DNA from 2 places in the Micromonospora sp. C41 genome. Region 1 is predicted to be linked to the other one. Evidence: riboswitches for the same ligand, from Rfam matches in the RefSeq annotation. Region 1 holds a riboswitch; the other holds the start of a gene.

Region 1 (3,405 bases):
ACCGGCCCTCCTCGGCCAGCGTCTGGGGATGCGACGGCGACCTGCCCGCGCCGAACGACCAGGTGGTCGGCCCGATCTCGCGTACGCTCTGCGCGGCCCTCAACCGAGGCACGCTCGGCACCATCGACACCCAGCCCAGCACGAACGCCGCCGACTTCTACCGCAGCAACCCCACCAACCAGTACGCCCGCCTGATCCACGCCAACATGACCGACGGCCGGGCGTACGCGTTCGCCTTCGACGACGTCGGCGGATTCGAGTCACTGGTGCACGACGGCGACCCCCGTTCGGCCGGACTGATCCTCAGCCCGTTCACCGGAGGTGGGGGCGGCAACCCGACCACCGGGGTGCCCGTGGTCAGCAACTGGAACAACAAGTGCATCGACGTGCCGAGCTCCAACTTCGTCGACCGCGCGCCGCTGCAGATGTGGAACTGCAACAACACCAACGCGCAGAAGTGGACGTTCAGCGGCACGGCGCTGAAGAGCCAGAACAACAAGTGCATGGACGTCGACGCCGGGTCCACCGCCAACGGGGCGGTGGTGCAGCTCTACACCTGCAACGGCACCGGCGCCCAGCAGTTCACCCTGAACTCGGCCGGGGACCTGGTCAACCTTCAGGCCGACAAGTGCGTCGACATCAAGGACCGGAACGGCAACGACGGCGCGAGGCTCCAGCTCTGGGATTGCACGGGCACGGCCGGCCAGAAGTGGCGCAAGGGCTGACCGGCCCTGCGACGGGGGGCGGGGGCCGACCGCGAGTCGCTCCCGCCACCCGCCGCGACGGCTCGCCGTCCCGCAGGACGGACGCGCCGACCACGTCGGCTCACCGCCCCATACGATGGACAACGGTGCTGGTTCGCCGTGCCCGTGACGGGTGTGGCGTCGTAAGAGGGAACCCGGTGTGAGTCCGGGACTGCCCCGCAGCGGTGAGTGGGAACGACAGCCGTCATCGAAGCACTGGACCGTGAGGTCTGGGAAGCGACGGCCAGTAGGTGACCGGGTGGATCCGGTCGCGCCCGCGAGTCCGAAGACCTGCCCGCACCGCGCGCACCGTCCGGTGTGCGCCGCCGACGGTCGCTCGGGACGGCCGGTGCGGAAGCCGGTACGCCGTCTGTGCCCCTTCCCTCCCCGCCTCGATCGGCCTCGTGTGCTTCGAGGGAAGGGATCTCCATGAGTACCGCATTCGGTCAGAGCACCGTGCTGGGCTATCCACGTATCGGGGGCAACCGGCAACTCAAGAGGGCCGTCGAGGCCTACTGGGCGGGCCGGATCGACGCCGAGGAGTTGGCGGCGACCTCTGCCGCGCTACGGGCGAAGGTGTGGCGGACGCTGCGCGACGCGCGCCTGGACGCGATCCCGTCCAACACGTTCTCCTACTACGACCACGTGCTGGACACGGCCGTCGCCGTCGGCGCGATCCCGCGCCGGTTCGCCCGTCTCGGCCTCGGCGACCTCGGCACCTATTTCGCCATGGCCCGGGGCGTCGATGCCGAGCCGGCGCTCGAACTGACGAAGTGGTTCGACACCAACTACCACTATCTGGTTCCCGAGATCGGCTCCGACACCACCTTCGCGGCGAATCCCGACAAGGCGCTGCGCGAGTACCGCGAGGCCCGCGAGCTGGGAATCGACAGCCGGCCGGTGCTGGTCGGGCCGGCGACATTCCTGCTGCTGGCCAAGCCCACCGAGGCGGGCGGCGAACCGTTCGACCGGCTGACCGACCTGGTCGACGTGTACGCCGGCATCCTGCGATCCCTCGCCGCGGCGGGCGTGCGATGGGTGCAGCTGGACGAACCCGCCTACGTCGCCGACCGGAGCGCCGCCGAGATCGACGCGCTGCGGGAGGCGTACACCCGGCTCGGCGCGGTGGAACAGCGGCCGGCGATCTTCGTCGCCACCTATTTCGGCGAGCTCGGTGACGCGCTGCCCGCCCTGCTCGACACGCCGGTCGAAGCGGTCGGCGTGGATCTGGTGGCCGGGCCCGGCAACCTGCGGCGGCTGGCCGGTGCGGGACCGCTGCGCGGCAAGACGATCGTGGCCGGCCTCGTCGACGGCCGCAACGTCTGGCGTACCGACCTGCGGGCCGCCGTGGCGGCCGGTGCCGCCGTCACCGCCCTCGCCGACCACGTCGCCGTGTCCACCTCGTGCTCGCTGCTGCACGTGCCGGAGGACCTGTCCGCCGAGACCGCTCTCGACCCGGCGCTGCGTCAGCGGCTCGCCTTCGCCCGGCAGAAGGTCGATGAGGTCGTCCGGCTCGGCCGCGCGCTGCGCAACGGCACCACGTCCCTGCCCGAGCCGCTGCCGCCCACCCCTGCCGCCTGGCGCGACGACACCGTACGCGGTCGGCTCGCCGCGCTGCGCGCCACGGATCGGCAGCGCGGCGCGTACCCGGAGCGTGCGGCGGCACAGCAGGCCCGGCTGAACCTGCCGCCCCTCCCGACCACGACCATCGGATCGTTCCCGCAGACCGACGAGCTGCGCCGCGCGCGTGCCGAGCACCGGGCCGGGCGTCTCGACGACGCCGCCTACACGCAGCGGATGCGCGCCGAGGTCGAGCACGTCGTCCGGCTCCAGGAGCGGCTGGGCCTGGACGTGCTCGTGCACGGCGAGCCGGAACGAAACGACATGGTCCAGTACTTCGGCGAGCAGCTGGACGGGTTCGCCGCCACCGAACACGGCTGGGTCCAGTCCTACGGCTCCCGATGCGTGCGTCCGCCCGTCATCTACGGCGACGTGGCACGCAGGGCGCCGATGACCGTCAACTGGTCCACCTACGCGCAGTCGCTGACCGACCGGCCGGTCAAGGGCATGCTCACCGGCCCGGTCACGATCCTGGCCTGGTCGTTCGTCCGCAGCGACCAGCCACTGGCAGACACTGCGGACCAGGTCGCGCTCGCCCTGCGCGACGAGTGCCGTGATCTCGAGGCAGCCGGTATCCGGGTCATCCAGGTCGACGAGCCGGCGCTGCGTGAGACGCTGCCACTGCGCAGGGCGGACCAGAAGGCGTACCTGGACTGGGCAGTCGGGGCGTTCCGCCTGGCCACCTGCGGAGTCGCCGACGACACCCAGATCCACACCCACCTGTGCTACTCGGAGTTCGGGGAGGTGATCACGGCCATCGACGCCCTCGACGCCGACGTCACGAGCATCGAGGCATCCCGCTCCCGGATGGAGGTCCTCGACGACCTCGCCGCGATCGGATACCGCCGGGGTGTGGGGCCCGGCGTCTGGGACATCCACTCACCCCGGGTGCCGTCCCACGACGAGGTCGTCGGCGCGCTGCGCCGGGCCGTGGCCGCGGTGCCGGCCGAGCGGCTGTGGGTGAACCCCGACTGCGGCCTCAAGACGCGCGGCTATCCCGAGGTCGAGGCGTCCCTACAGCACCTGGTCGCCGCCGCGGCCG
Region 2 (3,405 bases), 400 kb from region 1:
GGTCCGGGTGCAGGTCACCCTTCGCGGCCCGGGTCTGCGGGTACGCCGGATGCGGCCCGAACCGCTCGGCCAGCCCGGCGGAGGTCTCCAGCGCGGTCAGCAAAATCTCCTCCTGCACGCGGGTGGACAGCTCCTTCGCCTCGGGGGAGTCGAACGGCAGGCGCAGCGTGAAGAACGCGTCCTGCAACCCCATCAGGCCGAGCCCGACCGGCCGCCAGCGCGGGTTCGACGCAGCCGCCTGCTCGGCCGGGTAGTAGTTGATGTCGATCACCCGGTCGAGGAACACCACAGCGGTGCGGACCGTGGCGCGCAGCCGCTCCCAGTCCACCCCGTCGGCGGTGACGTGGGCACCGAGGTTCACCGAGCCGAGGTTGCACACCGCCGTCTCGGCGTCGTCGTTCACCTCCAGGATCTCGGTGCACAGGTTGGACAGGTGGATCACGTTGCCCGGCTCACCGGTCTGGTTGGACAGCCGGTTCGCGGCGTCCTTGAACGTCATCCAGCCGTTGCCGGTCTGCGCGAGCGTGCGCATCATCCGCCCGTACAGGTCCCGGGCCCGTACCGTGCGGACCGCGTTCTTCTCCGCCGCCCGGTACGCGGCGTCGAACGCCTCCCCGTACAGGTCGGGCAGCTCCGGGGCGTCCGACGGATCGACGAGCGACCACTCGCCGTCGGCCTCGACCCGGCGCATGAACTCGTCCGGGATCCAGTTGGCCAGGTTGAGGTTGTGCGTACGCCGGGACTCCTCGCCGGTGTTGTCCCGCAGCTCCAGGAACTCCTCCACGTCCGGGTGCCACGGCTCCAGGTAGACGCAGGCCGCGCCCTTGCGCCGGCCACCCTGGTTGACCGCGGCCACCCCGGCGTCGAGCGTCTTGAGGAACGGCACGATGCCGTTGGACCGGCCGTTCGTGCCCCGGATCAGCGCGCCCCGGCCGCGCACCCGCGACCAGGCGATGCCGATGCCGCCGGAGAACTTCGACAGCTTCGCCACCTGGTGGTAGCGCTCGTAGATCGAGTCCAGCTCGTCGCGCGGCGAGTCGACCAGGAAGCACGACGACATCTGGGTGTGCCGGGTGCCGGAGTTGAACAGCGTGGGGGAGCTGGGCAGATAGGCCAGGCTGGACATCAGCCGGTAGAAGCCGACCGCCTCGCCCGGGGTGCGGGACAGCCCGCAGGCCACCCGTAGCAGCCAGTACTGCGGCGTCTCCACCACCAGCCGCGACTGCGGGTGCCGCAGCAGGTAGCGGTCGGCCACGGTACGCAGTCCGAAGTACTCGAACCGCCTGTCGCCGTCCGGGTCCACGGCGTCGTCGAGCTTGCGGGCGTGCCGGGCGACGAATGCGGCCGTCTCGTCGCCGATCAGCCCCAGCCCGTGCGCGTACGCGATCGACTGGCTGAAGCTCGCCACGCCCTGACCGCGGACCTCCTTGTCCACGTACGCGGCCAGCAGCCTTGCCGCCAGCTTCGAGTACTGCGGCTCCTCGCCGATCAGCTCCGCCGCGGTCTGGATCGACAGCCGGTCCAGCTCGGCGGTGGTCGCCCCGTCGTAGAGCCCGCTGATCGTCTTGGTGGCCACCCGCAGCGGGTCCACCTCGTCCAGGTCGGCGACCCAGCGTTCGACCGCCCGGACGATCTTGCCGACGTCCACCGGCTCGGTGTCGCCGTCCCGTTTGCGTACCCGCATCGCCGGCCGGCGGGCCTCGGACCCGCCGCCGGTGGCCGGCGGGCTTTCCTGCACGACAGTCATGACCTCTCCTCGCTGTCACCGTCTGGAGACGGCGGGAGACGCCAACGGGCACGGCGCGGCCGGCCCGGCTGCTGGCGTCGGTCGTCCCGCGCGACCTCCGGCCGCCGTACGCGGAGGCGCACGGCGCGCTGGCAGGTCTTCGGACTCGCGGGCCCGACCGGGGTCGCCGGTCGCCTACCGGCCGTCGCTTCCCAGGCCGGTGGCCCAGTGCTGTTGACGGCTGTCGTTCCCACTCACCGCTGCGGGGCAGTCCCGGATTTCCACCGGGTTCCCTCTTGCCTCGGCCCCGCCCCGGAGGGCTCGGCCGAACCAGCTGCGGCACCACCATATATGGCGGTGGGGGCGGTTGGGCAACACCAGATGTCGTGTCGGGCGTGTCGCATGGATCTCACTGTCCACAGTGCCTACCCCCGATGCCGGCGCTCGCCGCCGGGCGCGATACTCGGCGTATGGGGAATACCGGACGCCGCTGGGCGTGGGTGGCGGTCCTGCTCGTCGGCGTCGGGCTTCACCTGCTGGTGCTGGAGACACTGTCCGGCACCGGCACCGTCACGTTCGTGCCGGCGCTGATCGTGCTCGGCGCGTGCGTCGCGCCCGCCACGTTCCTGGCCTTCGCCCAGGGGCGGCCGGCCCGCCGCCCGGTCCCCGGCTCCGTCGTCGGCGTCGCCGCGCTTCTCGGCGGCGTGGTCGGCGTGGTCGCCGCCGGCTGGCTGGAGTACGGCACGCTGCACCGCCTCGGCGTCCTGCCGATGGCGCTCGTCGGCCTGGCCGAGGAGACCGCGAAGCTGATCGTGCCGGCCGGCATCCTGCTGCTGTGGCGGCGGCACCGGTCACCGGCGCAGGGCCTGGTGATCGGCGTGGCCTCCGGCGCCGGGTTCGCCGCGCTGGAGACCATGGGGTACGCGTTCGCCGCGTTCGTCGGGTCGGAGGGCAACCTCGGCGCCGTCGAGCGGACGCTGCTGGTTCGCGGTCTCACCGCGCCCGCCGCGCACCTGGCCTGGACCGGGCTGACCGCCGCCGCGTTGTTCACGTTCGCCGCCGCGCCCGGTGGCCGGAGACTGGCGGCGTTCCTGCTCACCTTCGCCGCCGCCGTCACGCTGCACACCTGCTGGGACACGTTCGGCACGCAGCCCGCGTACGTGTTCATCGGCGGTGTGTCGCTGGGCTGGGTGCTGCTGCGCCTGCACCTGGACCGCGAGCGGCCCGCCGCCCCGCCCCGGGCGCCGGAGCGTGATCCTCACCAGCTCGCCGAGGTGGCGGGGTCGGAGCCCTCCTGATGCCGCCATCTCGGCGAGCTGGAGTCGAGCAAGCGTCAGCCGGCGGCCAGCCGGACACCGAGCGCGACGAAGGCGACAGCGCAGAGCCGGTCGACCCGCCGCGACCAGCGGCTGTCGCCCCAGCGGCGGGCGAACCGCCCGGCGCCCACGCCGAGAGCCAGGTCCACGGTGAGCTGCACCGCGACGAACAGCGCGCCGAGCAGCACCAGCTGTGCCGCCACCGGGCCCGCGTCGGGCCGGACGAACTGCGGCAGGAACGCCACGCTGAACAGGATCATCTTCGGGTTGAGCAGGTTCGTGAGCAGCCCGCGCCGGAACGCCCGCCCGGCGCCGCCGCCGTCCGCCCCGTCCGCCGCGACGCCGGGCCGGCCCGTGCCGCGC

The links. Region 1 has a riboswitch for cobalamin ahead of metE (5-methyltetrahydropteroyltriglutamate--homocysteine S-methyltransferase). Riboswitches for the same ligand answer to the same signal wherever they lie in the genome.
Region 2: it holds a riboswitch for cobalamin, as region 1 does, so the genes downstream of both, KBX43_RS01830 (ribonucleoside-diphosphate reductase subunit alpha) here and metE (5-methyltetrahydropteroyltriglutamate--homocysteine S-methyltransferase) in region 1, are expected to answer to the same signal.

What each region holds. Positions count from the first base shown of each region.
Region 1 covers NZ_JAGPXP010000001.1:216,599-220,003, forward strand. Annotated here, with positions in the region: gene KBX43_RS00295 (beta-1,3-glucanase family protein) at 1-725, shown strand, start outside; cobalamin riboswitch at 838-1,057, shown strand; gene metE (5-methyltetrahydropteroyltriglutamate--homocysteine S-methyltransferase) at 1,173-3,405, shown strand, end outside.
Region 2 covers NZ_JAGPXP010000001.1:617,669-621,073, forward strand. Annotated here, with positions in the region: gene KBX43_RS01830 (ribonucleoside-diphosphate reductase subunit alpha) at 1-1,747, opposite strand, end outside; cobalamin riboswitch at 1,860-2,076, opposite strand; gene KBX43_RS01835 (PrsW family glutamic-type intramembrane protease) at 2,197-3,024, shown strand; gene KBX43_RS01840 (LysE family translocator) at 3,060-3,405, opposite strand, start outside.